Regions from separate parts of the Streptomyces sp. WAC03905 genome, predicted to be linked through region 3. Evidence: predicted binding sites of a transcription regulator. Region 3 holds the regulator's gene; each other region holds the start of a gene.

Region 1 (10,013 bases), 970 kb from region 3:
GCGAGATGGGCGGCGCCCGCGTCGTCGGCGGTCGCGAAGTGCACGTACACGGTGTGCCGGCCGTCGGGATGCTCCTCGTTGAGGTCCAGCTCCACCCGCTGGTCCGTCGGGTCGGCCGACGCGGACGGTATGCCGGGCACGTCCGGCCAGGCCCCCCGCCACAGCATCGTGGCCGCCCCTCCGCGCAGTGCCCGCAGGAACGCCTGCTCCACCGGCCCGGGGGCGGCGTACGCGTCGACGGTCAGCGGCAGCGCCGCCGCGAGCTCGCGGTCGTCGCGCGGCAGTTCGGCACCGAGGTACCAGGTGTCGGCCGCCGCCCAGTAGTCCGACGGGTCGAACATCCCCGCCGGCAGCAGCGCCGCCATCGCCCGTGCCTCGGCGACGCTCCCGGTCCGCGCGCACAGCCACATCTCCGGTTCGAGCGGCCGCATCCGCCCGCACAGCATCCGCGCCCGCCGGTACGCCTCCCCGAGGTCGTCGGTCCGGTACACGGCATAGGCCCGCGAGCCCCCCACCCCCGCTCAGCCCCGCCCGGGCTCGACGGGCGTGGTGGCGCGCGGAACGGGATGAGAGACGCAGTGACCCATGGGCCGTACGGTCACACAGGCCCGCCCGCCCCGGCCAGCGGTTTTCACCGCCCGATCGGAGGAGAGAGCCGTAAGGGCCGGGCGGGGCACAGGCCGCGGCACTAGCCTGAAACGAGGCACGGGCTCAGCGCTGCACGCCATCCGGAGGAATACGGTGACGATCATGATCGAGCGGGCCACACCCATAGAGACGTCGCCGGCACCGCCGGACTTCGAAGACCTCCTGCGCACGGTCGCGGAGATGGACACGCCAGACGGCTTCAAGGCCGAGCTCATCCGGGGGAAGATCGTCGCGTCACCGTTTTCCAAGCTGCGCTACTACCGCCCCATGCGTGTGCTCCGGGAACAGCTCCAGGCGCGCGCGCCCAAGGGGCACTACGCGGACGTTGCTCCCTTCCTCTTCCGGTTTCCGGAGGCGGAGCGCGCCTTCTGCCCCGATCTCTTCGTCGCGGACGGGTGCGCCTTCGAGGAGGACGGCAGGCACGCGGACGGAGCCGCGCTGTCACTCGTAGCGGAGTTCACCTCGGTGTCCACGAGGGATGCCGACTGGAACGAGAAGCTCGACGTCTACGGACGCCTCGTGCCGGTCTACCTGGTGGTCGACATGCAGGACTCGGAGATCACCTGTCTCCACGACACGTCGCCGCACGGCTACCGCGCTCGGACGACGGTGTCCTTCGGCGAGCCGCTGCGCGTCCCCGCACCGTTCGACTTCGCACTCGACACCGCGTTCTGATCGGCGGGCAGCCGGAACGCCCGAGGGCGGCACCCCCGTGGGGGTGCCGCCCTCGTTCGAGAACAGCCGATCGACCTCAGTCGATCAGAAGTCCATGTCACCGCCCGGCATGCCGCCCGGAGCGGCCGCGGCCTTCTCCGGCTTGTCGGCGATGACGGCCTCGGTGGTCAGGAACAGCGCGGCGATCGACGCGGCGTTCTGCAGCGCGGAGCGCGTGACCTTCGCCGGGTCGATGATGCCCTCGGCGATCATGTCGACGTACTCGCCGGACGCGGCGTTCAGGCCGTGACCGATCGGGAGGTTGCGCACCTTCTCCACGACGACGCCACCCTCGAGACCACCGTTGACGGCGATCTGCTTGAGCGGGGCCTCCAGCGCGAGCTTCACGGCGTTGGCGCCGGTCGCCTCGTCACCGTCGAGCTCCAGCTTCTCGAAGACCGCGGAGGCCTGCAGCAGGGCCACGCCACCACCGGCGACGATGCCCTCCTCGACGGCCGCCTTCGCGTTGCGGACGGCGTCCTCGATGCGGTGCTTGCGCTCCTTGAGCTCGACCTCGGTCGCGGCACCGGCCTTGATGACGGCCACGCCGCCGGCCAGCTTCGCGAGGCGCTCCTGGAGCTTCTCGCGGTCGTAGTCCGAGTCGGAGTTCTCGATCTCGGCGCGGATCTGGTTCACGCGACCGGCGACCTGGTCGCTGTCGCCGGCACCGTCGACGATGGTCGTCTCGTCCTTGGTGATGACGACCTTGCGGGCGCGGCCGAGCAGGTCCAGGCCCGCGTTCTCCAGCTTGAGGCCGACCTCCTCGGAGATGACCGTGCCGCCCGTGAGGATGGCGATGTCACCGAGCATGGCCTTGCGGCGGTCACCGAAGCCCGGGGCCTTGACGGCGACGGACTTGAAGGTGCCACGGATCTTGTTGACGACGAGGGTGGAGAGCGCCTCGCCCTCGACGTCCTCGGCGATGATCAGCAGCGGCTTGCCGGACTGCATGACCTTCTCCAGGAGCGGCAGCAGGTCCTTGACCGAGCCGATCTTGGAGTTGACGATCAGGATGTACGGGTCGTCGAGGGACGACTCCATGCGCTCCATGTCGGTGGCGAAGTACGCCGAGATGTAGCCCTTGTCGAAGCGCATGCCCTCGGTGAGCTCCAGCTCCAGACCGAAGGTCTGGGACTCCTCGACGGTGATGACGCCTTCCTTGCCGACCTTGTCCATGGCCTCGGCGATGAGCTCGCCGATCTGGGTGTCGGCGGCGGAGATGGAGGCCGTGGAAGCGATCTGCTCCTTGGTCTCGACATCCTTGGCCTGGGCGAGCAGGGCGGCGGAGACGGCCTCGACGGCCTTCTCGATACCACGCTTGAGGGCCATCGGGTTGGCACCGGCGGCCACGTTGCGCAGGCCCTCGCGGACGAGCGCCTGGGCCAGGACGGTGGCGGTGGTCGTACCGTCGCCGGCGACGTCGTCCGTCTTCTTGGCGACTTCCTTGACCAGCTCGGCGCCGATCTTCTCGTACGGGTCCTCGAGCTCGATCTCCTTGGCGATGGAGACGCCGTCGTTGGTGATCGTGGGGGCGCCCCACTTCTTCTCAAGGACGACGTTGCGACCCTTGGGGCCAAGGGTGACCTTGACGGCGTCGGCGAGCTGGTTCATCCCACGCTCGAGACCGCGACGGGCCTCCTCGTCGAACGCAATGATCTTGGCCATCTGAAGTGGTCCTCCCGGACAGCGGTGGATTTCTCCCAGGACCGCGCCCGCGCCCGCGACGGACGGCCTGCGTGCCCGGCGGTTCCTTCCCACCGGACCCTGCGGGCCTCACCGACCCGGTCCTCGTTTCAGTAGCACTCTCACTCGTAGAGTGCTAACGCCAATGATTAGCACTCGACCCCCGAGAGTGCAAGCGGCTTCGAGGACGGGGCGGGCGCGCGGCGGGCGACACGCGAGGGGCCCACATCCCGTGACCGGGATGTGGGCCCCTCGTGGATCTTCCGGGTCTTCGACGGAAGACCGAGCGTCGGTGGTCGAGGCTCCGGGACTAGCCGAGCGCGAGCTTGACCATGTCCGCCTGCGGACCCTTCTGGCCCTGCGAGATCTCGAACTCGACCCGCTGACCCTCTTCAAGGGTGCGGTACCCGTCCATCTGGATGGCGCTGTAGTGGACGAACACATCCGCACCACCGTCGACCGCGATGAAGCCGTAGCCCTTCTCCGCGTTGAACCACTTGACGGTGCCCTGAGCCATGCCTAACTCCCCTATTACTGGCCCTTGCGCGGGAACGCACTTCGCGTTACCGGGTCAGAACTTGCGTCGGAACGCTTCGACCGAGGCTGAATGTATCTGCGCGAGTGCTGTCTGCAACAGGTCAATCCGACGAGAAATCTGGACACCGAGAAACATTGAAATAGAGTGAAAATTTGGCATCTTCCAGGGCAACTCGGGCCAGACATATCTCGCCAAAGCCCCATACCGCACCTGCACATTGACCCGATGTCGACCCTCACGCGACCCGTTCATATGCAGCGGGCAAGTCCAGCGGAGGGGACTTCCCCAACTCTACCGTGCCCAATCAAGCAGAATTACCCCCTCCGCTTTTAGCGGAGGGGGTAATTTCGGTTTCTTGGCCGGGACTCAGCCCCGGATCAGCAGCCGCCCGCGACGGCAGGAATGATCGAGACGCCGGCGCCGTCCGGCGTCACCGCCTCCAGCCCGCCCTCGAAGCGCACGTCGTCGTCGTTGACGTAGACGTTCACGAAGCGGCGGAGCTTGCCCTGGTCGTCCAGGACCCGCGCGGCGATGCCCGGGTGGTTCTGCTCCAGGGACGCGATGACCTCGGCGAGGGTCGCGCCCTCGGCCGGGACCTCGGCCTGACCGCCGGTGTAGGTGCGCAGGATGGTGGGGATGCGGACGTTGACGCTCATGGCGCTACTGCCTTTCCGGTAGTGCGTGGAGGGTGGTCAGGCCAGGCCGGCGGCGCGGAACGCGTCCAGGCTGGGGCGGATGGTGGCGGTCTGCCCGCTGTCCGCGGCCACCGCCTCCAGGGTCTTGAGGCCGTCACCGGTGTTGAGGACGACGGTGGTCAGCGCCGGGTCGAGCTGCCCGTTCTCGATGAGCTTCTTCGTCACGCCGACGGTCACGCCGCCCGCGGTCTCGGCGAAGATGCCCTCGGTCTGCGCGAGGATCTTGATGGCCTCGACGACCTGCTCGTCGTTGACGTCCTCGACGAAGCCGCCGGTGCGGCGCGCGATGTCCAGGACGTACGGGCCGTCCGCCGGGTTGCCGATCGCGAGCGACTTGGCGATGGTGTTGGGCTTCTGCGGGCGGACCACGTCGTGACCGGCCTTGAAGGCGGTCGACACCGGGGAGCAGCCCTCGGCCTGGGCTCCGAAGATCTTGTACGGCTTGTCCTCGACGAGGCCGAGCTTGATCAGCTCCTGCAGACCCTTGTCGATCTTCGTCAGCTGCGAGCCGGACGCGATGGGGATGACGAGCTGGTCGGGCAGCTGCCAGCCGAGCTGCTCGCAGATCTCGTAGGCCAGGGTCTTGGAGCCCTCGCCGTAGTACGGGCGCAGGTTGACGTTGACGAAGCCCCAGCCCTCGCCCAGCGGGTCGCCGATGCAGCTCGGAGCAGAAGCGGTTGACGTCGTCGTAGTTGCCTTCGATGCCGACCAGGTCGCCGCCGTACACCCCGGCCATGACGACCTTGCCCTGCTCCAGGTCGTGCGGGATGAACACGCAGGAGCGGAAGCCGGCCCGGGCGGCCGCGGCGCCGACGGCGCCGGCCAGGTTGCCGGTGGAGGAACAGGACAGGGTGGTGAAGCCGAAGGCGCGGGCGGCCTCGACGGCGATCGCCACGACGCGGTCCTTGAAGGAGTGCGTCGGGTTGCCGGAGTCGTCCTTGACGTACAGCTTGCCGGTGACGCCCAGCTCCTTGGCCAGGTTCCGCGCGTCGACGAGCTTGGTGAAGCCGGGGTTCAGGCTGGGCTTCGAGGCCACGTCGGCGGGGACGGGCAGCAGCGGCGCGTAACGCCAGATGTTGTCGGGGCCGGCCTCGATCGCCGCCCGCAGGGCTTCGGGGTCACCGGTGGGGAGCTCGTAGGCGACTTCCAGCGGTCCGAAGCACTCGACGCACGCGAAGATGGGACCGAGTTCGAAGCGGGTACCGCACTCACGACAGGAAAGGCCGTTGGCAGGTCCGAGATCGACAGAGGTGGCGACAGTCTGTGCAGCCATGATGGCGAGGCCCTTTCTCCTCATCTTCCCCATGGCGCATTTCGCCATGAGACGGAATTGGCACCTTCCCTAGCCGGGGACCTCGTCGACGAGCGCTGCTGCGCGATCGCGAGAACCGACTGGAGGGTTGCCGGGGCTTCAACGGGCCGTGTCCCTCTGCCCCTCTGGATGAGCGGTATGGCACCGGCACACGCGCTCTGTGGCGCGCCGGTGCGTTTGTACGCGGGGGACCCCCGGCATGCGGTGGTCCTTCGCGTTGTTCAAGACTGTAACCGAAGGGCCGGGCGGTTGAGACAGCCGTCCGAACCGCGAGATGGATCACATAAAGGCCCATAACGCCGACACGCAGGGAGTGCTGAGGGTGCTGGAAGAGGTGGAGCGCTGGCTGGCAGACCGCTCCTGGTCCGCCGCCGACCGACCGCTCGACCAGCTGCTCGACCTCAAACGGGCGGCCGGGACCACGGTCAGCGTGGTGCTGCCCGCGCTGGACGAGGAGGCGACGGTCGGCGCGATCGTCGAGGTGATCCGGCGTGAGCTGATCGAGGGACTGCCGGTCCCCCTCGTGGACGAGCTGGTCGTGATCGACTCGGGTTCGGCCGACCGGACCGCCGAGGTCGCGGCGAAGGCCGGCGCACGGGTGGTGCACCGGGACGAGATCCTGCCGCGGATCCCGGCGCTGCCCGGCAAGGGCGAGGTGCTGTGGCGCTCGCTGCTGGTCACCGACGGGGACGTCGTCTGCTTCGTCGACGCGGACCTGCGGGACTTCTCCGCCGCCTTCGTCTCCGGCATCGTCGGCCCCCTCCTGACCGATCCCGAGGTGCAGTTCGTCAAGGCGATGTACGAGCGCCCGCTCGGCGACGCCCCGGGCCAGGGCGGCCGGGTGACCGAGCTGGTCGCCCGCCCGCTGCTGAACCTGCACTGGCCGCAGCTGGCCGGCTTCGTCCAGCCGCTGGGCGGCGAGTACGCCGTACGGCGCTCCCTGCTGGAGCGGCTGCCCTTCCCGGTCGGCTACGGCGTCGAGCTGGGCCTGCTGGTCGACGCCCTGCACACCGTCGGTCTGGACGCGCTGGCCCAGGTGGACGTGGGCGTCCGGCTGCACCGCCACCAGGACGGTCAGGCGCTGGGCCGGATGGCCGCGGCGATCTACCGGACGGCCCAGGTACGGCTCTCGCGCGGGCACCTCGTACGGCCGGAGCTGACCCAGTTCGAGCGGGGGCCGGAGGGCTTCGTGCCCCGCACCCACCCGGTGGACACCGAGGAGCGGCCGCCGATGCTGGGCGTCCAGGAGTACGGCCGGCGGCACGTCGCGTGACGTGCCGCGTGACGTGTCCATACGTTTGAGCGAGCGCGGGCCGGGCTAGGTTCGGCGCATGGCTTCTCAGGTACTCGTCGCGGCGAACCGCGGCCCGCTCTCCTACACCCTCTCCGACGACGGCACCCTCAGTGCCCGGCGCGGCGGGGGCGGTCTCGTGTCCGGACTCTCGGCGGCCCTCGCGGAGCAGCCGGGGGCCCTGTGGATCTGCGCGGCGCTGTCGGACGCGGACCGGGAGGCGGTCCGCAGGGACGTCTCCGAACCGGGCGTCCGGATGCTGGACATCGATCCCACGATGTACGACGACGCGTACAACGGCATCGCGAACTCGGTGCTGTGGTTCACCCACCACCACCTCTACGACGTGCCGCGCGAGCCGGTCTTCGACGCGGAGTTCCGGCGCCGGTGGGCCTCGTACGCGGCGTACAACGAGGCCTTCGCACGCGCCCTCGCCGAGGAGGCGGAGCAGGGGGCCCGCGTCCTGGTGCAGGACTACCACCTGGCGCTGGTCCCGGGCCGGCTGCGGGAACTGCGTCCGGACCTGCGGATCGCGCACTTCACGCACACGCCGTGGGCGTCGCGGGAGTTCCTGGACATGCTCCCGGGCGACGTCCGGGAGCAGCTGGTGCGGGGGATGGCCGGGGCGGACGTGGTGGGCTTCCACACCCGGGCCTGGGCCGACGCCTTCGCGGACGCCGCGCACCCCGACGACGAACGCCGCGTGGCCGTCTTCCCGCTGGGCGTGGACGCCGACGAGCTGCGGGCGCTCGCGCACCGGCCGGAGGTGGACGAGAAGCTGGCGGAGCTGCGGGCCGAGGTCGCGGGCCGCAGGACGATCGCCCGGGTGGACCGGACGGAGCTGTCGAAGAACATCCTGCGGGGCCTGCACGCCTACCGGGAGCTGCTGACGGTCCGGCCCGAATGGCGCGGCCGGGTGGTGCACCTGGCCTCGGCGTACCCGTCGCGGCAGGACCTTAAGGTGTACCGGGACTACACCGCGGCCGTCTCGGAGCTGGCCGCGGACATCAACGCGGAGTTCGGCACGGAGGACTGGCAGCCGGTGCTGGTGTCGGTGAAGGACGACTTCGCGCGCTCGCTGGCGGTCTACCGGATGGCGGACGTGGCGCTGGTCAACCCGGTGCGGGACGGGATGAACCTGGTGGCGAAGGAGATCCCGGTGGTGTCGGAGGCGGGCTGCGCGGTGGTGCTGTCGACGGGGGCGGGGGCGTACGAGGAGCTGCGCGAGGACGCGCTGACGGTGAACCCGTACGACGTGTCGGCGACGGCCGAGGCGTTGCACGCGGCGCTCTCCATGCCGGATGCCGAGCGCGAGGAGCGCACCAAGCGCCTGGCGGCCGCCGCGACCGCCCTCCCCCCGGCCGCCTGGTTCCGCGCCCAGCTCACGGCCCTGGAGGCCTGACGGATTCGGCCCCGCCTGCGTTCGAGGCACGGGGCCCGGGGCGGCGCCCCCGCAGCGGCGCCGCCCGGCAGCGAAGGGTCAGCTCCGCAGGGCCACGGCCAGGGCGGCCAGGAAGGTGGCCACGGAGCCCGGTCCGGGGAGGACGAGGTCGGCGCGGGCGGCGAGTTCGGGCACTTCCGCCGAGCCGCTGCACACCAGCAGCCCCGGCAGTCCCTCGGCCCTGCGCTTCTCGACGGCCGAGTACGCGGCGAGGTCGCCCAGGTCGTCCCCGGCGTAGAGCACCGTCTCGGCGTCCCGTTCCGCCAGGAACTCCGTCAGGGCGACGCCCTTGTCCATGCCCGGGGGCCTGAGCTTCCAGGACCGCCCGCCCCGGCTCGACCATCAGCCCGTGCCGGGCGGCCAGCTCGGTCAGGGGCTCCCGCAGCGCCGCGAAGGCCGCCGCCGGGTCCTCGGCGCGGCGGGTGTGGACGGCGAGCGCCCGGCCCTTCTCCTCGATCCAGGTGCCGCGCCAGGCACCGATCGAGTCCAGGAACCCGGGCAGCTCGGCCCGTACCGCCGCCACCCCGGGGTGCTCGGCGGGGGCGTGGACTATGCCCGTCACGGCGTCCCAGCGTTCCGCGCCGTAGTGGCCGAGGACCACGAGGTGCTCCAGTCCGGGCACCCCGGCGAAGCCGCCGTAGCGGACCGCGACGCCCGCCGGGCGTCCGGTGACCACGGCCACCGAGTCCACTTCGGGGGCGAGCGCGGAGAGCGCGGGAACGGCTTCGGGATGTGCCCTGGCCTGGTCCGGGTCCGGGACGATGTCGGCGAGGGTGCCGTCGAAGTCCAGGGCGACCACGGACCGGCGGGGTGCGCGGAGCAGGGCTTCGAGCCCCTCGCGTCCGGCTGCGGTGTCGGGCATCGGCAGGTCGTGCGGATGGGTCCCCATACGCACGACCCTAACGGGCCGGGGGGACGACGGCTACGGCTACCGCCTCGCTCGCTGGGCTTCGCGGATCCTGCGCAGGCGGTTGACGGTGCCCGGGGCGTGGGCCAGTGCCCGCGGGTCGTCCATGAGGGCGTTGAGCAGCTGGTAGTAGCGGACGGGGGTCATCCCCAGTCCTTCCCGTATGGCCCGTTCCTTGGCTCCGGGCCCCGGCCACGTGCGTCCCTCGTACGCGAGCACCGCGGCCTCCGTGGCCGTCAGCCGCCCCTCGTCCGTCATACCGCCACACTAACGCCGCCGTCCGACAGTCGGCGGCGCCGGGTCAGCGCGGGTCCGCCGCGCGGGCCGCCGTGGCGATGTCCTCCAGCACCTTGGCGGGCTGTCCGCCGGGCTGGACGGTCCTGCCGATGTTCTGCTTGATGTCCTCGCTGACGCCCGCCCAGGACTTCTTGCCGGCCGGGTACAGGCGTGAGCCGGGCAGCGCCGCCAGGAAGGGCTTCAGCCGGACCGCGGGACCGCTGGTGGCGGCCTGCTTCGCCTGGTAGCCCGTGGTGGTGGCCGGCAGCAGGTCGTACTTGTCGGTGAAGGCGGTCACGTTGTCCGGCTGGTACAGGTAGTCCAGGAACTTGCCGGTCTCGGCGCGGTGGCCGTTCTTGAAGGCCATCACCCAGTCGGCGACGCCCATGGCGGGCTGCGGGGAGCCGTCGGACGTCGGCAGGGTGACCATGCCGTACTTCACGCCCTTGGCCTCGGCCTGCTTCATCAGCGTCGGGTGGCCGTTGAGCATGCCGACCTCGCCTTTGGT
Region 2 (10,013 bases), 2.0 Mb from region 3:
TCGCGCTGGTTCTCCGGAAGGTTCGCCAGCAGCTTCTTGGCCCAGGCGGCGTCGCTGCTGAGCAGCGCGCGCTCCTCCGGGCCCAGCGAGTCGTCCGGCCGCTCGGGCATCTCGTCCGACGGCACGGCCGTGCTGCCCGGGTGCCTCATGGCGGCCCGCTGCAGGTCGGCGACCTTGTGCGCGGCGATGGCGAAGACGAACGCCTCGAAGGGGCGACCGGTGTCCCGGTAGCGCGGCAGCGCCATCAGGACGGCGACGCAGACCTCCTGCGCCAGGTCCTCCACGAAGTGGCGAGCGTCACCCGGCAGCCGCGACAGCCGGGTGCGGCAGTAGCGGATCGCGAGGGGGTGCACGAAGGCGAGCAGGTCGTGGGTGGCCTGTTCGTCGCCCTCGACCGCCCGGCGGACGAGCGCGCTCGCGCCCCCGGCACTGCCGCCTCCGGCGGCGCCGGTGGGGCCTGTGGCCGCGAGGGACCCCAGGGCCTCGTCGTCGCGCATCCGTCCATGGTGCCTTGACGCCGGAGCATCCGCGGCACCGTGGCCCTTGTTGTACGTCGAAGCGTTATGAGCGGGTGCGCCGGAACTCTGCATCTGCGCCCTCCCCTCCCGCTCGGCCGAATAGTCCCCGAGAGACTCCACACCCTCAAGGATGCGGCATCGCGCACGAAGCGAGACGTCCCCCGGATTGTGCCCCGCCAACCCCCGGGTGCGCACCGGGTACGGCGGGACGGGGCTACCGCGACGAGAAGGGGCGCCGGGAGGCGCCGGGCGACGGCGAGAGCGGCGCGCCGCCCCGTCCACCGGTGGCGGACGGGACCGCTCTCGACGATCCGCGGTGTGCGGCGGACCGGGCGGAGCCCGGCCGCGGCCGGGTCAGCGGACGAGACCCCAGCGGAAGCCGAGCGCCACGGCGTGCGCGCGGTCCGAGGCGCCGAGCTTCTTGAAGAGCCGGCGGGCGTGCGTCTTGACCGTGTCCTCCGAGAGGAAGAGCTCGCGCCCGATCTCCGCGTTCGACCGGCCGTGGCTCATGCCCTCCAGCACCTGGATCTCGCGCGCCGTGAGGGTGGGCGCGGCGCCCATCTCGGCGGAGCGGAGCCGGCGCGGGGCCAGCCGCCAGGTCGGGTCGGCGAGCGCCTGGGTGACCGTGGCCCGCAGTTCGGCGCGCGAGGCGTCCTTGTGCAGGTAGCCGCGGGCGCCGGCGGCGACCGCGAGGGCCACGCCGTCCAGGTCCTCGGCGACCGTCAGCATGATGATGCGGGCGCCGGGGTCGGCCGAGAGGAGGCGGCGGACCGTCTCCACACCGCCGAGCCCGGGCATCCGCACATCCATCAGGATCAGGTCGGAGCGGTCGGCGCCCCAGCGGCGGAGGACTTCCTCGCCGTTGGCAGCCGTCGTCACACGCTCGACGCCGGGCACGGTGGCAACCGCGCGACGGAGCGCCTCTCGGGCAAGCGGGGAGTCGTCGCAGACGAGGACGGATGTCATGACCGCCCTCCGCAGCTGCTGATGCGCGTCACCTTGAGCCTCCAGGCTGGTACGTATCGTCACCTGTGCGGTCGATGCTCCCGGACACCTGTCCGAGAACTTGTCGGTTCAACCGCCTTCGCACTCTCAACGATGGTCACTCGAAAGAGTTACGGGTCGGACGGACACCTTCGGCACTCTACGTGAGGAAGCGATCACGGCGGCGGAGGCGCACCCTGCCTGTCCTCCATCTGGAGCTATGCCCTATTTGGCGGCTTTCCTTCCGTTTGGCACGTGTCTGAGGCTAGATTCCCAATGAGTCATATTTACATCTACTCCGACAGTAGGTGTGGAGACCCTTGGAGACATGGACCGTATCCGCCTCAGTACCGGCACCAAGAGGACTACCAATGGCAGATTTCTCCCGCCTCCCCGGACCGAACGCCGACCTCTGGGACTGGCAGTTGCTAGCCGCCTGCCGCGGGGTCGACAGCTCCCTCTTCTTCCACCCGGAAGGCGAGCGGGGCGCGGCCAGGAGCGCGCGCGAGGCCTCGGCTAAAGAGGTCTGCATGCGATGCCCGGTTCGTTCGGAATGCGCCGCGCACGCACTCGCCGTCCGTGAGCCCTACGGGGTGTGGGGCGGCCTCACGGAGGACGAACGCGAGGAACTGATGGGCCGCGCCCGGCACCGACTGATTCCCGCGTCGAGTGCGATCGGACCGATCGCGCCGCACTGAGAGCCGACGAAACGACGGAAGGAACGTTTCCTCCGCACCACCCGTCCGCCCGGGCGCGTCCCGTCGCCGCCCGGTCCCGGTTCCACGCGTTCGGCCGTATGCGCCCCGGCGCGTACGGCCGACGCGTCCGGCGTCAGCGCGCAGCCGCGCGCTCCAGTTCGGCCAGGGTCGCGGCCACCGCCGGTACCCGGGCCAGGTCGGGCAGCGTCAGCGCCACGACCTCCCGCTCCACGGCCGGCTCCACGGCGACCGCGCTGACGCCCTTGGCCCGTACGGACTCCACCGCCAGCTCCGGCAGCACGGCGACGCCCAGCCCCGCTCCGACCAGGCCGACCACCGCCGGATAGTCGTCGGTGGCGAAGTCGATGCGCGGGGTGAAGCCCGCGTCCTCGCACACCTCCACCAGATGGCGGCGGCAGCGCGGGCAGCCCGCGATCCAGGGCTCGTCGGCCAGCTCCGCCATGCCCACGCGTTCCGCCCCGGCCAGGGCGTGCCCCTCGGGCACCAGCCCCACGAGCCGGTCGGTCAGCAACGGCCGCACCACGAGGTCGTCCCACTCGGCGGCCGACCCGGCGGCCCCGCCGTAGCGGAAGGCCAGCGCCAGGTCGCAGTCGCCCTCGCGCAGCATCTCCACCGACCGCGGCGGCTCGGCCTCGACCAGGGAGATACGGGTGCCCGGGTGCTCGGAGCGCATCGCCGCGAGCGCGGTCGGCACCAGGGTGGAGCTGCCGCTCGGGAAGGACACGAGCCGCACCCGGCCCGCGCGCAGCCCGGCGATGGCCGCGACCTCCTCCTCGGCGGCGGTCAGCCCGGCCAGGATCCCGGCGGCGTGCCGGACCAGGGCCTCGCCCGCCTGGGTCAGCCGCATCTCGCGGCCGGTGCGGATGAGCAGCGGGGTGCCGGCCGACTGCTCCAGCGCCTTCATCTGCTGGGAGACGGCGGGCTGGGTGCAGCCGAGTTCGCGCGCGGCGGCGGAGAAGGATCCGGTCCCGGCGACGGCGCGCAGTACCCGGAGATGACGTGCCTCGATCACCCCTTGAGCATAAGGCCCACTTTGATGCCTGTGCGAATACCTCAGTGACGCTTTGGGGCCGCGCGGATAATCTGTGCGCATGGGCCCCATGCATCTGATCTCCGTCAACGTCGGCACCGCGACCCGTTCCGAGTACACCGACGCCGAGAGCGGGGTGACGGGCATCGGCAAGCGCCCGGTCCCCGGTCCGGTCCGCGTCTTCGCCCCCGGCGCCAAGGCCACCGGCCTCGGCAGCGGCCTGGAGGGTGACGCGGTCTGCAACCGGCGCCACCACGGCGGCGACCACCAGGCCGTCTACGCGTACGCCCGCGAGGACCTGGACCTGTGGGAGCGCGAACTGGGCCGCGAACTGCCCGGCGGGCTCTTCGGCGAGAACTTCACGACCTCCGGCGTCGACCTGAACACCGCGCGGCTCGGCGACCGCTGGCGGGTCGGCGCGGACCTCGTCCTCGAAGTGGCCTCGGCCCGCATCCCGTGCCGGACCTTCCAGGGCGTGCTCGGCGAGGCCGGCTGGGTCCGGCGGTTCACGCGGGAGGCCCGGCCGGGCGCGTACCTGCGGGTGATCGAAGAGGGTTCGGTGTCCCCCGGTGACCCCATCGAGATCATCCACAGGCCGGACCACGACGTGACGGTGCAGATGTGGTTCCGCGCCTTCACCACCGAGCGCGCCCTGCTGCCGCGCACCCTCGCCGCCGGGGCTGCGATGGAGCCGGCGGCGCACGAGACGGTGCGCCAGTACGTGGAGAAGTACGGGGCGGGGGCCGGGGCGCGATAACGCTGTCATCCGGGGCGGCTAGGTTGCGCCTATGACGACTGCGTTGATTACGGGATCCACGGCGGGCATCGGCGCCGCCTTCGCCCGGCGGCTGGCCGCCCAGGGGCACAACCTCGTGCTGGTGGCGCGCGACACCAAGCGGCTCGGCGAACAGGCCACGGAGCTGCACGACCTGCACGGCATCGAGGCCGAGGTGCTGGCCGCCGACCTCGCGACGGAGGAGGGCATCGCGGCGGTCGAGAAGCGCCTCGACGACCGTACGCACCCGGTCGACCTGCTGGTCAACAACGCGGGCTTCGGCAACAAGGGCCGGTACCTCGAGGTCTCCATGGCCGACGAGCTGACCATGCTGAAGGTCCACGTCGAGGCGGTGCTGCGGCTGACCTCGGCGGCCGCGGAGTCGATGCGCTCGCGCGGCCGCGGCGGCGTGATCAACGTGGCGTCGGTGGCCGCCTTCGTACCCCGCGGTACGTACGGGGCCAGCAAGGCCTGGGTCGTGCAGTTCACCCAGGGCGCGGCGCGGGACATGGCGGGGTCGGGGGTCCGGCTGATGGCACTGTGCCCCGGCTTCGTGCGGACGGAGTTCCACCAGCGTGCCGGCATGGGCACGGACAACATCCCCGGCTGGATGTGGCTGGACGCCGACAAGCTGGTGGCGGCGGCGCTGGCCGATCTGGCGCGCGGGAAGACGGTGTCGATCCCGGACCCGCGGTACAAGGCGCTGATGGGCGTGGTGAAGCTGGCGCCGCGCGGGCTGCTCGGCGGGATGTCCTCGCGCACGGGCCGCAAGTACGGGCCCCAGTAGCGTTCGTGACTCGTCGGTGGCGTCCGTCGCAGCCCTGCCGGAACCGCCGATCGGGTCAGACCTCCCTAAACTGGACGTGTCCCATCTCAGGCGGGAGGCGACGCGATGACATTCGTACAGGTGATCGATTACGAGACCACGCGGTTCGATGAGATGAACGCGCTCATCGACCGCTGGGCGGAGCAGAGCAGCGGCAGGCGCACCGCCACGCACACGATGATCGGCCAGGACCGCGAGGCCCGGAACCACTACGTGGACATGGTGGAATTCGCCTCGTACGAGGAGGCCATGAGGAACTCTCAGCTCCCCGAGACGGACCGGATGTTCCAGGAGATGGTGGCCCTCTGCGAGGGGATGCCGACGTTCATGAACCTCGACGTGGTCCGCGACGAGCACCTCAACAAGCAGCTCGCCACACGGGTGTTCCGGGACGCCGCCATGGCCGGGGACATGAGCGTCCTCGACGAGTGCTTCGCGACGAACTACATCGACCACGACGTCAGCAAGGAGGAGGCCACCGTCATCGGGCGCGAGGGCATGCGCGCCGACATGGAGAGGTGGCGGGCGGCCTTCGACATGGCCTTCGAGCCGACCGCCCAGGTGGCCGAGGGCGACATGGTCACGACGGTGTGGAACTGGCGCGGCACCCACAAGGGAGAGTTCATGGGGGTCGCACCGACCGGTAAGACGTACGAGATGTCCGGAACCACGACCTTCCGGTGCCAGGACGGAGAGATCACCGAGGGCTGGTGGCACTACAACCCCGGAGCGCTGCAGCGCCAGATGGGCGGAACGGGAACGCCCTACGGCAGCTGAGGCCCGAACACGGGGAAGGCCCCGCTCCGCGGCTGCGGAACGGGGCCTTCGACGTGGAGCGGGTCAGTGGCTGTGGCCGTGACCGTGGCCGTGACCGGCGTCGCCCTCGTCCTCCGCCGGCTTCTCGACGACCAGGGTCTCGGTCGTGAGCAGCAGGGAGGCGATGGAGGCGGCGTTCTCCAGCGCGGAACGGGTGACCTTCACCGGGTCGATGACGCCGGCCTTGACCAGGTCGCCGTACTCGCCGGTGGCGGCGTTGAAGCCCTGGCCCTTGTCGAGCTCGGAGACCTTCGAGGTGATGACGTAGCCCTCGAGGCCCGCGTTCTCGGCGATCCAGCGCAGCGGTTCGACGGCGGCGCGGCGCACGACCGCGACACCGGTGGCCTCGTCGCCCGACAGGCCGAGGTTGCCGTCGAGGACCTTGACGGCGTGGACGAGCGCGGAGCCACCGCCGGAGACGATGCCCTCCTCGACCGCGGCGCGGGTCGCGGAGATGGCGTCCTCGAGACGGTGCTTCTTCTCCTTGAGCTCCACCTCGGTGGCGGCGCCGACCTTGATGACGCAGACGCCGCCGGCGAGCTTCGCCAGGCGCTCCTGCAGCTTCTCGCGGTCCCAGTCGGAGTCCGTGGCCTCGATCTCGGCCTTGATCTGGTTCACGCGGCCGAGGACCTCGTCGGAGCTGCCCGCACCGTCGACGATGGTGGTGTCGTCCTTGGAGATGGTCACGCGGCGGGCGGAGCCCAGCACGTCCAGACCGGCCTGGTCGAGCTTGAGGCCGACCTCCTCGGCGATGACGGTGGCACCGGTGAGGGTGGCCATGTCCTGCAGCATCGCCTTGCGACGGTCACCGAAGCCCGGGGCCTTGACGGCCACCGCGTTGAAGGTGCCGCGGATCTTGTTGACGACGAGGGTGGAGAGCGCCTCGCCCTCGACGTCCTCGGCGATGATCAGCAGCGGCTTGGAGCCACCCGCCTGGATGACCTTCTCCAGCAGCGGCAGGAGGTCCTGGATGGAGGAGATCTTGCCCTGGTTGATCAGGATGTACGGGTCGTCGAGGACGGCCTCCATACGCTCCTGGTCGGAGACCATGTACGGCGAGAGGTAGCCCTTGTCGAAGGCCATGCCCTCGGTGAACTCCAGCTCCAGGCCGAAGGTGTTGGACTCCTCGACGGTGATGACACCGTCCTTGCCGACCTTGTCCATCGCCTCGGCGATGAGCTCGCCGACCTGGGCGTCCTGCGCGGAGAGCGCGGCGACGGCGGCGATGTCGGACTTGTCCTCGATCGGGCGGGCGGTCGCGAGGAGGTCCTCGGACACGGCCTTGACCGCGGCGTCGATGCCCTTCTTCAGGGCGGCCGGGGACGCGCCCGCGGCGACGTTGCGCAGACCCTCGCGGACCAGCGCCTGGGCCAGCACGGTGGCGGTGGTGGTGCCGTCACCCGCGATGTCGTTGGTCTTGGTCGCCACCTCCTTCACGAGCTGCGCGCCCAGGTTCTCGTACGGGTCGTCCAGCTCGACCTCGCGGGCGATGGTGACACCGTCGTTGGTGATGGTGGGGGCGCCGAACTTCTTGTCGATGACGACGTTGCGGCCCTTGGGGCCGATCGTCACCTTGACCGTGTCGGCAAGCTTGTTGACGCCGCGCTCGAGGGCGCGACGGGCGTCCTCGTCGAACTTCAGGATCTTCGCCATGGGAGCGGTTCAGCCCTCTCGAAAACTCGGTTTAACGGGCTGCGCCCCTCGCCGCCCGGCAATCAGCGGGGTGACCAGGGGCGCAGCTCAAAGCAGTGCTGTGAAGCGAAATTACTTCTCGACGATCGCGAGCACGTCGCGAGCCGAGAGGACGAGGTACTCCTCGCCGCTGTACTTCACTTCGGTGCCGCCGTACTTGCTGTACAGCACGATGTCGCCGACGGTGACGTCCAGCGGGAGACGCTGGCCGTCCTCGAAGCGACCCGGACCGACCGCGAGGACGACGCCCTCCTGGGGCTTCTCCTTCGCGGTGTCCGGGATGACCAGGCCGGAGGCCGTGGTCTGCTCGGCGTCGAGCGGCTGGACCACAATGCGGTCCTCAAGCGGCTTGATGGCAACCTTGGAGCTGGCGGTCGTCACTGTCCGACCTCCCCCTTCGGAGATCCGGGGTTAACTGTCTGAGGTGGCGACCAGGTCGATCCGTCGTCGCGGGTGCCGGACCTGCCTGTCGCTGTGTTGGCACTCACCGGGGGTGAGTGCCAGGTGCGAGACTATTCCGGCGATTAGCACTCGGTCAAGCGGAGTGCCAATTCCCGTCCCCCGGGCGTTGCGCGACCCCCCTGCGGGGACGCCCCGCGGGGGTGCCCTGGGGGGCGCTGGGGGGCGCCCGCCCATCCTCCCGGGCCCTGCCCGGACCCGCGCCGTATGCCCTGCGGTCGGCTCGACATGTGCGGCCCGATGTCCCGGTCTCTGCCCGGACCCGCGCGGTGCGCCCTGCGGTCGGCTCGGCGGTGCGGGCCGGTGTCCCGGGCGCTGCCCGGACCCGCGCGGTGCGCCCTGCGGGCGGCTCGGCGGTGCGGGCCGGTGTCCCGGGCGCTGCCCGGACCCGCGCCTCAAACGCCGGCGGGGCTGGTTGGGCGGGGTCTCGGTGTGGGGTGGTGCCCCGCACGAGGATCTCCTCGGCTCGGCGCGCGCGGGCGGTTCGCGGCAGTACCCGGGGGTTGCGCCTCGTCCTGCGGGGACCCTCCTGCGTGTCCCCACCCCGCCGGTGGCGTGAGGGGAGGGGGGACAGGGCGGGGTGTCCCCGCAGGACGAGCGCGCGACCCCCGGGCACCACCGCGATGGCCCGCACGCGCCGAGCCGAGGAGACACCCCGCCGTGGCACCCCGCACCGACCAGGCCGACCCGGCCCGACCATCCAGCCCCGCCGGCGATTGAGGCGCGGGCCCGGGCAGCGCCCGGGCACCGGCTCGCACACGCCGAGCCGAGCCGACCGCAGGGCATGCCGCGGGGCCGGGCGGAGCCCGGGAGAGGCGGCGGCGGGCGATATGTGACGCTTGGGACGTGCGCATTCTCGTGGTCGAAGACGAAGAGGGCCTCGCCGAGTCCCTGCGGCGCGGCCTGTCCGCGGACGGGCACCTCGTCGACGTCGCCCACGACGGCCACCGCGGCCTGGACCTGGCCCTCGCCGGCGGCCCGTACGACGTCGTCCTGCTCGACCTGATGCTCCCGGGTCCCGGCGGCCACGCGATCTGCACCCGCATGCGCGCCCACGGCGACACCACGCCCGTCCTGATGCTCACCGCCCGGGACGGCGAGCACGACGAGGCCGACGGGCTGGACGCCGGCGCCGACGACTACCTCACCAAGCCCTTCTCCTTCGTGGTCCTCGCCGCCCGGATCCGCGCGCTGGCCCGCCGCGCCGGGGCCTCCGGCCGCGGCGTCCTGCAGGCCGGCGACCTCGTCCTGGACCCGCGCGGCCGCCGCTGCCGCCGCGGCGAGCGGGACATCGAACTGACCGCACGCGAACTCGGCGTACTCGCCTGCCTCATGGAGCAGCCCGGCCGGGCCGTCGCCAAGCAGGACATCCTGGACGAGGTCTGGGACACGCCGCAGCACATCGACCCGAACATCGTCGAGGTGTACGTCTCCTCGCTGCGCAAGAAGATCGACGCACCCTTCGGCCGCCGCTCGATCCTCACCGTCCACGGCACCGGCTACCGCATGGCCCCCGACGGTGGCTGACCCCGAAGCGCACCGGCGCGCCCACACCGCCCGCACCGCCCGCCGCAGGCGACCCGGCATCCGGGCGCGCACCGCCGCGGCCGCCGCCCTCGCCATGGCCGCCGTACTGGCCGGCGGCGGCCTGTGGCTGCACGCCCTGCTGCGCGCCAACCTGCTCGACAACACCACCGGCCGCACCGAGCTCGCCGCCCTCCGGGCCGCCGCCCAGCTCGACGGCCGGAACCCGCCGCCCGGCGGGCGGCTGCCCGCGCCCGAGAACGGCGTGGACCTGGTCCTCGTACGGGACGCGGCCGGCCGCACGGTCGCCGCGACCGGCGGCGGCCCCGACCCCGGCCCCGGCCCCGACCTGGACGGCGCGCCGCGGCCGGGCCCCGGCGAGGACCCCCGCCCGGCCGTACTCCCGCCCGAGCACCCCGGCGGACACCGGCGCGCCGTGGTCGCCGTCGCGGCGCCCGGCGGGCGGACGGTGTACGCCGTAACCGTGCTGGGCGACGTCGACGACGCGACCCGGGCCGTCGCCGTCGGCCTGCTCGCCGGCGCGCCCCCGCTGATCGCCTTCGCCGCGGCCCTGGCCTGGTGGGTGACCGGCCGCGCGCTGCGCCCGGTGAGCGACATCCGGACCGAACTGGCGGCAGTGACGGCCAGCGAACTGGACCGGCGGGTCCCT
Region 3 (10,013 bases):
ATCCTGCTGGAGCTGCGCCTGGTGGACGGCGTTCCGCTGTCCCTGCTGGCCCCGGCCGGTCTCGCCGCGTCCCGCAAGGCCCTCGCGGACGGCCTCCTGGAGCCCGCGCCCTACGAGGCGGGGCGGGCCGTCCTGACCCTGCGGGGGCGGCTGCTGGCCGACGCCGTGGTCCGCGACCTGGTCGACTGACCGCCCGACCGGTTCAGGCGTCGCCGCCGGCCGTGACGAAGTCGATCAGCTCTTCCACGCGGCCCAGCAGGGTGGGCTCCAGGTCCTTGTAGGAGTTCACCCGGGACAGGATGTGCTGCCAGGCGGCCCCGGTGTTCTCCGGCCAGCCCAGCGCCCTGCAGACTCCCGTCTTCCAGTCCTGGCCGCGCGGGACCACCGGCCACGCCGGGATGCCCAGCGCGGACGGCTTCACCGCCTGCCAGACGTCCACGTACGGGTGCCCCACCACCAGCACGTCCGGCGAGGTCACCGCGGCCGCGATGCGGGACTCCTTCGAACCCGGCACCAGGTGGTCCACCAGCACCCCCAACCGGGCGTCCGGCGCCGGACCGAACTCCGCCACCACCGCCGGGAGGTCGTCGACGCCCTCCAGGTACTCGACCACCACGCCCTCGATGCGCAGGTCGTCGCCCCAGACCCGCTCCACCAGCTCGGCGTCGTGCCGGCCCTCGACGTAGATCCGGCCCGCCCGGGCCACCCGCGCCCGCGCGCCGGGGACGGCGATCGACCCCGAGGCCGTCCGGGACGGCACCGACGGCCCCCGGGGCGGGCGGACCAGGGTGACCACCGCGCCGTCCAGCAGGAAGCCCCGGGGCTCCATCGGGAACACCCGGCGCTTGCCGAAGCGGTCCTCCAGGGTCACGGTGCCCGCCTCGCAGGCCACCACCGCGCCGCAGAAGTCCGTACCCGCCACCTCGACCACGAGGTCCGGTTCCGCGGCGACCTCCGGCACGGTCCTGGGTCGCTTCCACTGCGGGGTCAGGTCGGGGGAGTACTCGCGCATCCGGCCGACCTTAGGAGAGCCCTGCGCCTTCCGCCTACGACACGCCGGAACGGGCCGCCAGTGTGGCGCGTTGCGCACGCACGAAGTCCGCGGTGACCACCGCTCCGTGACCCGGCACGTACAGCGCGTCCTCGCCGCCCAGCGACAGCAGCCGGTCCAGGGCGGCGGGCCACTGCCGCGGCACCGCGTCCGGGCCCGCCGACGGCTCGCCCGACTCCTCCACCAGATCCCCGCAGAACACGGTCTCGCGCTCGCCCGGGATGAAGACGGCCAGGTCGTGCCCGGTGTGCCCGGGTCCCACGTTGGCCAGCAGCACCTGCACCCCGCCCAGCTCCAGCGTCCACTCGCCGGACACCGCGTGACCGGGCAGCACCAGCAGGTCCACCGCCTCGGCCGCCTCCTCCTCCCCGAGCCCGTGGCGCACCGCGTCCCCGCGCAGCTCCTCACGGCCCGACGCGAGCAGCGCGTCCAGCCCGACCGCCCCGAAGACCTCGACCCCCGAGAAGGCGGCCGCGCCCAGGACGTGATCGAAATGACCGTGCGTGAATGCGAGATGGGTCACGCTCCGTCCCGTCAACCGCTCGGCCTGCGCACGCACCTCCGCGCCCTCGCGGACGCTCGAACCGGGGTCGACCAGAAGGACCGACTCGTCCCCCACCACCAGTCCCACCGTGCAGTCCCACACCGGCAGACGCCGTCGGCCGGCCCGTCCGGTGAGCCGTTCCCAGCCCGCCTCTTCCCAATGCACGTCCATGCCGCGACGCTACCCTGGCGGGCCTCCCTTGCCAGGGGCTTACTACCCGGCCGTACACTGAGCGGGGGATTCCTGGCACTCGAACGTACAGAGTGCCAACGAACGTCAGAACACGGCAGAAGCAGAACACGGCAACGGATCACGCTGGAGGTGTGCGCGATGCTCAGCGAACGCAGACTCGAAGTGCTGCGCGCCATCGTCCAGGACTACGTCGGGACGGAGGAGCCCGTCGGCTCCAAGGCGCTCACCGAGCGGCACCGTCTCGGCGTCTCGCCCGCCACCGTGCGCAACGACATGGCCGTGCTGGAGGAGGAGGGCTACATCGCGCAGCCCCACACCAGTGCCGGCCGGATCCCCACCGACAAGGGCTACCGGCTCTTCGTCGACAAGCTGGCGGGGGTCAAGCCCCTGTCGACGCCCGAACGCCGGGCCATCCAGAACTTCCTCGACGGAGCGGTCGACCTCGACGACGTCGTCGGCCGTACGGTGCGGCTGCTCGCGCAGCTGACCCGGCAGGTCGCGGTCGTCCAGTACCCGAGCCTGACCCGGTCGACCGTCCGGCACGTGGAGCTGCTCTCGCTCGCTCCCGCGCGCCTGATGCTCGTACTGATCACGGACACCGGACGCGTCGAGCAGCGGCTCGTCGACTGCCCGAACCCCTTCGGCGAGGCCGCGCTGGCCGATCTGCGGGCCCGGCTCAACAGCAGGGTCGTCGGCCGTCGCTTCACGGACGTGCCGCCGCTGGTCAAGGACCTCCCGGAGTCCTTCGAGGCCGACGACCGCGGCACGGTCTCCACCGTGCTGTCGACCCTCCTCGAAACCCTGGTCGAGGAGGCGGAGGAGCGGCTGATGATCGGCGGTACCGCCAATCTCACCCGTTTCGGACACGATTTCCCCCTGACGATCAGGCCGGTGCTGGAGGCGCTGGAGGAGCAGGTCGTGCTCCTCAAGCTGCTCGGCGAGGCCAACGAGTCGGGAATGGCCGTAAGGATCGGGCACGAGAACGCCTACGAGGGGCTCAACTCCACGTCGGTCGTCTCGGTCGGTTACGGTTCGGGCGGCGAAACGGTCGCCAAACTCGGCGTGGTCGGACCGACCCGCATGGACTACCCCGGAACGATGGGAGCGGTACGCGCAGTGGCACGTTACGTCGGACAGATCCTGGCGGAGTCGTAAGTGGCCACGGACTACTACGCCGTCCTCGGCGTACGCCGCGACGCATCTCAGGACGAGATCAAGAAGGCCTTCCGGCGCCTCGCGCGTGAACTCCACCCGGACGTGAATCCGGATCCGAAGACGCAGGAGCGCTTCAAGGAGATCAACGCGGCCTACGAGGTGCTCTCGGACCCGCAGAAGAAGCAGGTCTACGACCTCGGTGGCGACCCGCTGTCCTCCTCGGGCGGCGGCGGTGGCGCCGGCGGCTTCGGAGCGGGCGGCTTCGGCAACTTCTCCGACATCATGGACGCCTTCTTCGGCCAGGCCTCGCAGCGCGGCCCGCGCTCGCGGACCCGCCGTGGCCAGGACGCCATGATCCGCCTGGACCTGGAGCTGGACGAGGCGGCCTTCGGGACGACCAAGGACATCCAGGTCGACACGGCCGTCGTCTGCACCACCTGCTCCGGCGAGGGCGCGGCCCCCGGCACCTCGGCGCAGACGTGTGACATGTGCCGCGGCCGCGGTGAGGTCTCGCAGGTCACCCGGTCCTTCCTGGGCCAGGTCATGACCTCGCGGCCCTGCCCGCAGTGCCAGGGCTTCGGCACCGTCGTCCCGACCCCGTGCCACGAGTGCGCGGGCGACGGCCGGGTGCGTTCCCGCCGCAGCCTCACGGTCAAGATCCCGGCCGGTGTCGAGAACGGCACCCGGATCCAGCTCGCGGGCGAGGGCGAGGTCGGCCCCGGCGGCGGCCCCGCCGGCGACCTGTACGTGGAGATCCACGAGCTGGCGCACCCGACCTTCCAGCGGCGCGGGGACGACCTGCACTGCACGGTCACCATCCCCATGACGGCGGCCGCACTGGGCACCAAATGCCCGCTGGAGACGCTCGACGGCCTGGAGGAGATCGACATCCGGCCCGGCACCGGGTCCGGCCAGGCGATCCCGCTGCACGGGCGCGGCGTCACGCACCTGCGCGGCGGCGGTCGCGGCGACCTGATCGTCCACGTCGAGGTCACCACCCCGGGCAAGCTGGACGCCCAGCAGGAGGAGCTGCTGCGCCAGCTGGCGAAGCTGCGCGGCGAGGAGCGGCCCATGGGCCAGTTCGCGCCGGGCCAGCAGGGCCTGTTCAGCCGCCTGAAGGACGCTTTCAACGGTCGCTGACCTTAGCGCGAGCACCGCTTCGAGCCCGGCCCGGGGACACCCCGGCCGGGCTCTTCGCGTGGTCCCTCAGCCGCCCCCTGGCACGCCGGGAAGCGGACTATGCCAGGCGAATGCGGTGATTCGGCCCCCTGGGCCGGACGTGGCACGATGCAGTCCATGTCCACCGCGGCGAACGGTCTCTCCTCCCACCCGATCGTGCAGGCCCCCATGGCGGGCGGCGCCTCGTGCCCGCCGCTCGTGGCCGCCGTGTGCGAGGCGGGCGGGCTGGGCTTCCTGGCCGGGGGCTACAAGACCGCCGACGGGATGTACCAGGAGATCAAGCAGGTCCGCGCGCTCACCCGGCGCCCCTTCGGCGTCAACCTGTTCATGCCGCAAACCGGCTGCGCCGACCCGGCCGCGGTGGAGGCGTACCGCGGGCAGCTGGCCGGCGAGGCCAGCTGGTACGAGATCTCCCTCGCCGAGGAGGACATCATCGGCACCAGCGACGACGGCTACGACGCCAAGCTCGCCATCCTGCTCGAGGACCCGGTCCCGGTCGTGTCGTTCACCTTCGGCTGTCCGGCCCCCGCGGCCCTCGCCGCCCTGCGCAAGGCCGGTACGTACAGCGTCGTCACGGTGACCTCGGTGGAGGAGGCCCGCAGTGCGCAGCGGGCGGGCGCCGACGCCGTCTGCGTCCAGGGCGTCGAGGCCGGCGGCCACCAGGGCACCCACCGCGACGACCCGCAGATCGACGGAACGGCGTCCGTGGGACTGCTCGCGCTGGTGGCGCAGGTGCGGGAGGCCGTGGGGCTGCCGATCATCGCGGCGGGCGGCGTCATGCGGGGGGCGCAGATCGCCGCCCTGCTGGCGGCGGGCGCGGCTGCGGCGCAGCTCGGGACGGCGTTCCTGGTCTGTCCCGAATCGGGCGCGGACCCCGTGCACAAGAAGGCGCTGACCGATCCGCTCTTCGTCCGGACGGAGCTGACCCGGGCCTTCTCCGGCAGGCCCGCGCGGGGGCTGGTCAACCGCTTCGTGCGCGAGCACGGCCCTTACGCCCCGGCCGCCTACCCCCAGGTCCACCACCTGACCTCCGGGCTGCGCAAGGCGGCCGCCGCGGCCGGCGACCCCCAGGGCATGGCCCTGTGGGCGGGCCAGGGGCACCGGCTGGCCCGGGCGCTGCCGGCGGCGCAGCTGGTGGAGGTGCTGGCGGCGGAACTGGCCGAGGCACGGCACACGTTGAAGGAAATGCAGATGAGGAGTGCGTCATGACGGCCCCGGTGTTCGTGGTCGAAGAGGTTCCCGCGGGGGCGGACTACGTCCTGGACGGCCCCGAGGGCCGGCACGCCGTGTCCGTGAAACGGCTGAACCCGGGCGAGCAGGTGGTCCTGACCGACGGCCGGGGCGGCTGGGCGGAGGCGGTCGTGAAGGCGGCCGAGGGCAAGGACAGGCTCGTCGTCGCGGTCACCTCGGCCGGGCGGGAGGAGGAGCCCGCGGTCCGCATCACCGTGGTCCAGGCCCTGCCCAAGGGGGACCGCGGCGAGCTGGCCGTGGAGACCATGACCGAGACCGGTGTGGACGCGATCGTGCCCTGGCAGGCCTCGCGCTGCATCACCCAGTGGCGCGGCGACCGCGGCGCCAAGTCCCTGGCCAAGTGGCGGGCCACGGCCCGGGAGGCGGGCAAGCAGTCCCGTCGGGTCCGCTTCCCGGAGGTGGCCGGGGCGATGTCCACCAAGCAGGTCGCCGAGCTGCTGGCCGGCGCCGACCTGGCGATGGTCCTGCACGAGGACCGCGACACCCTCTCGCAGGCACTGGCCACGGCCGAGCTGCCCGCCTCCGGCTCCGTCGTCCTGGTGGTCGGCCCGGAGGGCGGGGTCTCCCCGGAGGAGCTGGAGGTCTTCGCCGCGGCCGGGGCGCACCCGTACCGCCTGGGCCGTTCCGTCCTGCGGACGTCCACCGCCGGCACCGCGGCCGCGGCGGTCCTGCTGGCCCGCACCGGACGCTGGGCCTGACCGGCCGGAACGCACGCCCGCCGCGGGCGTCCGGCTGGATACGATGCCCCGACCGATCACCATCACGGGAGGGTGCGCAATGGCCGGGGAACCGCAGGCCGACTGCCTGTTCTGCAAGATCGTCGAGGGGGCCGTCCCCGCGACGGTGGTCCGGGAGACCGAGACCACCGTCGCTTTCCGGGACATCAACCCGCAGGCGCCCACGCACGTGCTCGTCATCCCCAAGGTGCACTACCCCGACGCGGCCTCCCTCGCGGCCGCCGAGCCGGGCGTCGCCGCCGACGTGCTGCGTGAGGCCGCCCGGGTCGCCGCCGACGAGAAGATCGAGGACCACGGCTACCGGATCGTCTTCAACACCGGCTCCGGCGCCGGACAGACCGTCTGGCACGCCCACGCCCACGTCCTGGGCGGCCGCGGCCTCCAGTGGCCCCCGGGATAGCACGTGTCCGTCAGAGAGTTCGTGGTGCTGGGCACCGCAAGCCAGGTGCCCACCCGCCACCGCAACCACAACGGCTACCTGCTGCGGTGGGACGGGGAAGGGATCCTCTTCGACCCGGGCGAGGGCACGCAGCGCCAGATGCTGCGTGCCGGGGTGGCCGCGCACGACATCAACCGGATCTGCGTCACCCACTTCCACGGTGACCACAGCCTCGGCCTCGCCGGGGTGATCCAGCGGATCAACCTCGACCAGGTCCCGCACCCCGTCGCCGCGCACTACCCGGCGTCCGGGCAGAAGTTCTTCGACCGGCTGAGGTACGCCACGGCCTACCGGGAGACCGTGCCGCTGCGCGAGGAGCCGGTGTCCGAGGACGGGCCGGTGGCCCGGGCGGCCTCGTACGTCCTGGAGACGCGGCGGCTCTCCCACCCGGTGGAGTCCTTCGGCTACCGGATCGTCGAGCCCGACGGGCGCAGGATGGTGCCCGAACAGCTCGCCCGGCACGGGATCAAGGGCCCCGACGTGGGCCGGATCCAGCGCGAGGGACGGCTCGGCGGGGTGACGCTGGAGGACGTCAGCGAGCCCAGGCCCGGGCAGCGCTTCGCGTTCGTCATGGACACCCGGCTCTGCCCCGGTGTGGACGAGCTGGCCGAGGGCTGCGACATGCTGGTGATCGAGTCGACCTTTCTCGACGAGGACGAACGCCTCGCCACCGACCACGGGCACCTCACCGCCGGCCAGGCGGCGCGGGTGGCGCGCGACGCGGGCGTACGGCACCTCGTGCTGACGCACTTCTCGCAGCGCTACACCGACCCCGCCGAGTTCGAGCGCCAGGCGCGCGCGGCGGGCTTCGAAGGGGAACTCACGGTGGCCGCGGACCTGATGCGGGTACCGCTGCCGAAGCGGGGCTGACACGGGCGGCCCGGGGTGCGCGCCGCCCCCGGGCCGGGCTCGCACGGGTTCAGGTGATCGGCCCGGAGGGCACGTCCCGGGTGACCTGCGCCACACTGGGTTTTGATCCCGCCCGGGGCGGGAAGACCTGGCAGCTTTCACCGAGAAACGGCCCTTCGAAACCGACAGGGGAGACCACCGTGACCAGTGGGGACCTCGACAGCCGCACCGCAGCCCTCGACCCGCTCGGTCCGGTGCGCGACCCGGAGGAACCGGGCTGCGACGTCTTCCTGACCGGAACGGTCTTCCTCGACATCATCTTCACCGGCCTCGACTCGGCCCCCGTGCGCGGTACGGAGTCCTGGGCGCGCGGCATGGGCTCCAGCCCCGGCGGCGTCGCCAACATGGCCACCGCCCTGGCCCGGCTCGGCCTGCGCACCTCGCTGGCCGCGGCCTTCGGCGACGACCACTACGGCGAGTACTGCTGGGACGCCCTGGAGCAGGGCGAGGGCATCGACCTGTCCATGTCGCGGATCGTCCCCGGCTGGCACAGCCCCGTCACCGTCTCGATGGCGTACGAGGGCGAGCGCACGATGGTCTCCCACGGCCACGAGGCCCCTCCGCCCGCGGACCCCGGGCCCCTCCCGCCGTGCCCACCGCGCGCCCGCGCCGCCGTGGCCTCGCTGGGCCCCGGCCGCGGCGAGGAATGGATCGGCGAGGCCGCCCGGCGCGGCGCGCGGGTCTTCGCGGACGTCGGGTGGGACGAGAGCGGACGCTGGGACCTGGAGGCCCTGGCCGACCTGGAGCACTGCGAGGCCTTCCTGCCGAACGCGGGCGAGGCGATGCGGTACACGCGCACCGAGTGTCCCCGGGCGGCGGCCCGCGCCCTGGCCGAGAAGGTGCCGATCGCGGTGGTGACCATGGGCCCGGAGGGCTCGTACGCGGTGGACGGGCACACCGGCGAGACGGCCCACGTCCCGGGCATCGCCGTCGACGCCCTGGACCCCACCGGGGCGGGGGACGTCTACGTGGCGGGCTTCGTCACCGGCACCCTGGCGGGCTGGCCGCTGGCGGACCGGCTGGCCTTCGCGGGGCTGACCGCGGCCCTGTCGGTCCAGGAGTTCGGCGGCTCCCTGTCGGCCCCCGGCTGGCCGGAGGTGGCCCACTGGTGGCGGGCCGCCCCGCACGCGCTGCGCGGCCGCTACGGCTTCCTGGACGACCTGATCCCCTCGGCCGCGACCCCGGCCGCCCGGCGCAGGGCCGTGCCGACCATCGGCTTCCGGCACTCCGCGTAGCCGGGGGAGCGCGGGGCGGGGGCGCGGGCCGCGGCGCGGGCGGCGGGTAAAACCTCTCGGGGATGCCGCGGCGGCGACGTACGCTTGGTATTCCGGAGGTCGTCGATCGGCGCGGCCCCTCAGCGGGAGGTATGCGCAGGCCACAGTGCCGGCCCATGACTCAGACATCGACAGCCCACATCCCCGCGCCGGGGCAGGCGCGAGCGCACTTCACCGTACCGGCCACCCACCCGATGGTGACGGTGCTCGGCTCGGGCGACGCCCTGCTGCGCGTGATCGAGAAGGCCTTCCCGAAGGCCGACATCCATGTTCGGGGCAACCAGGTCAGCGCGATCGGAGAGGCGGCGGAAGTCGCTCTGATCCAGCGACTGTTCGACGAGATGATGCTGGTGCTCCGCACCGGGCAGCCGATGACGGAGGACGCAGTGGAACGCTCGATCGCCATGCTCAAGGCGAGCGCGAACGGCAACGGCGACGGGCCCGAGACGCCCGCCGAGGTGCTCACCCAGAACATCCTCTCCAGCCGCGGCCGCACCATCCGCCCCAAGACCCTCAACCAGAAGCGGTACGTCGACGCGATCGACAAGAACACGATCGTCTTCGGCATCGGCCCCGCCGGTACCGGCAAGACCTACCTCGCCATGGCCAAGGCGGTCCAGGCCCTGCAGTCCAAGCAGGTCAGCCGGATCATCCTGACCAGGCCCGCCGTCGAGGCGGGGGAGCGGCTCGGCTTCCTGCCGGGCACCCTCTTCGACAAGATCGACCCCTACCTGCGCCCGCTCTACGACGCCCTGCACGACATGCTCGACCCCGACTCGATCCCGCGGCTCATGGCTGCGGGCACGATCGAGGTCGCGCCGCTGGCGTACATGCGCGGACGCACGCTCAACGACGCGTTCGTGGTCCTCGACGAGGCCCAGAACACGACGACCGAGCAGATGAAGATGTTCCTGACCCGGCTCGGCTTCGACTCGAAGATCGTGATCACCGGTGACATCACCCAGATCGACCTTCCCGGAGGGGCGAGGAGCGGCCTGCGGCAGGTTCAGGAAATCCTCGACGGGGTACCGGACATCCACTTCTCCAGGCTCACGTCCGAGGATGTCGTCCGGCACAAGCTGGTCGGCCGTATCGTCGACGCGTACGAGAAGTACGACGACGGCCAGCAGGCCGCCCACGGCTACCAGCGGAAGTAGAACCCAGCGCACCATGTCGATCGACGTCAACAACGAGTCCGGAACCGAGGTCGACGAGCAGGCGATCCTCGACATCGCCCGCTACGCGCTCACCCGGATGCGGATCCATCCGCTCTCGGAGCTTC

Evidence for each region. Region 3 encodes HrcA, which represses chaperone genes, less so after heat shock. Its sites were predicted from a motif close to TTNGCACTCNGNNNNNCNGAGTGCNAA; they were not measured.
Region 1: groL (chaperonin GroEL) is a predicted target of HrcA. The motif match lies at 3,159-3,185, and genes of this name have one in related genera.
Region 2: groES (co-chaperone GroES) is a predicted target of HrcA. The motif match lies at 7,885-7,911, and genes of this name have one in related genera.

Annotation. Positions count from the first base shown of each region.
Region 1 covers NZ_JBXYDZ010000003.1:4,303,840-4,313,852, reverse strand. The annotation lists gene AC2RP6_RS22105 (YjbQ family protein) at 1-491, opposite strand, end outside; gene AC2RP6_RS22100 (Uma2 family endonuclease) at 751-1,323, shown strand; gene groL (chaperonin GroEL) at 1,408-3,027, opposite strand; gene AC2RP6_RS22090 (cold-shock protein) at 3,356-3,562, opposite strand; gene AC2RP6_RS22085 (MoaD/ThiS family protein) at 3,961-4,239, opposite strand; partial or broken gene thrC (threonine synthase) at 4,276-5,575, opposite strand; SAM riboswitch class I at 5,569-5,726, opposite strand; gene AC2RP6_RS22075 (glucosyl-3-phosphoglycerate synthase) at 5,913-6,863, shown strand; gene AC2RP6_RS22070 (alpha,alpha-trehalose-phosphate synthase (UDP-forming)) at 6,922-8,283, shown strand; partial or broken gene otsB (trehalose-phosphatase) at 8,362-9,211, opposite strand; gene AC2RP6_RS22060 (DUF3263 domain-containing protein) at 9,251-9,487, opposite strand; gene AC2RP6_RS22055 (extracellular solute-binding protein) at 9,531-10,013, opposite strand, start outside.
Region 2 covers NZ_JBXYDZ010000003.1:3,265,538-3,275,550, forward strand. The annotation lists gene AC2RP6_RS17030 (sigma-70 family RNA polymerase sigma factor) at 1-497, opposite strand, end outside; gene AC2RP6_RS17035 (response regulator transcription factor) at 873-1,484, opposite strand; gene AC2RP6_RS17040 (WhiB family transcriptional regulator) at 1,874-2,200, shown strand; gene AC2RP6_RS17045 (LysR family transcriptional regulator) at 2,334-3,233, opposite strand; gene AC2RP6_RS17050 (MOSC domain-containing protein) at 3,322-4,008, shown strand; gene AC2RP6_RS17055 (SDR family NAD(P)-dependent oxidoreductase) at 4,040-4,813, shown strand; gene AC2RP6_RS17060 (ester cyclase) at 4,919-5,629, shown strand; gene groL (chaperonin GroEL) at 5,693-7,321, opposite strand; gene groES (co-chaperone GroES) at 7,433-7,741, opposite strand; gene AC2RP6_RS17075 (response regulator transcription factor) at 8,666-9,346, shown strand; gene AC2RP6_RS17080 (sensor histidine kinase) at 9,339-10,013, shown strand, end outside.
Region 3 covers NZ_JBXYDZ010000003.1:5,270,952-5,280,964, forward strand. The annotation lists gene hemW (radical SAM family heme chaperone HemW) at 1-189, shown strand, start outside; gene AC2RP6_RS26285 (DUF3097 domain-containing protein) at 203-1,012, opposite strand; gene AC2RP6_RS26290 (MBL fold metallo-hydrolase) at 1,047-1,766, opposite strand; gene hrcA (heat-inducible transcriptional repressor HrcA) at 1,926-2,942, shown strand; gene dnaJ (molecular chaperone DnaJ) at 2,943-4,082, shown strand; gene AC2RP6_RS26305 (nitronate monooxygenase) at 4,239-5,330, shown strand; gene AC2RP6_RS26310 (16S rRNA (uracil(1498)-N(3))-methyltransferase) at 5,327-6,070, shown strand; gene AC2RP6_RS26315 (histidine triad nucleotide-binding protein) at 6,150-6,509, shown strand; gene AC2RP6_RS26320 (ribonuclease Z) at 6,513-7,418, shown strand; gene AC2RP6_RS26325 (carbohydrate kinase family protein) at 7,598-8,692, shown strand; gene AC2RP6_RS26330 (PhoH family protein) at 8,848-9,888, shown strand; partial or broken gene ybeY (rRNA maturation RNase YbeY) at 9,902-10,013, shown strand, end outside.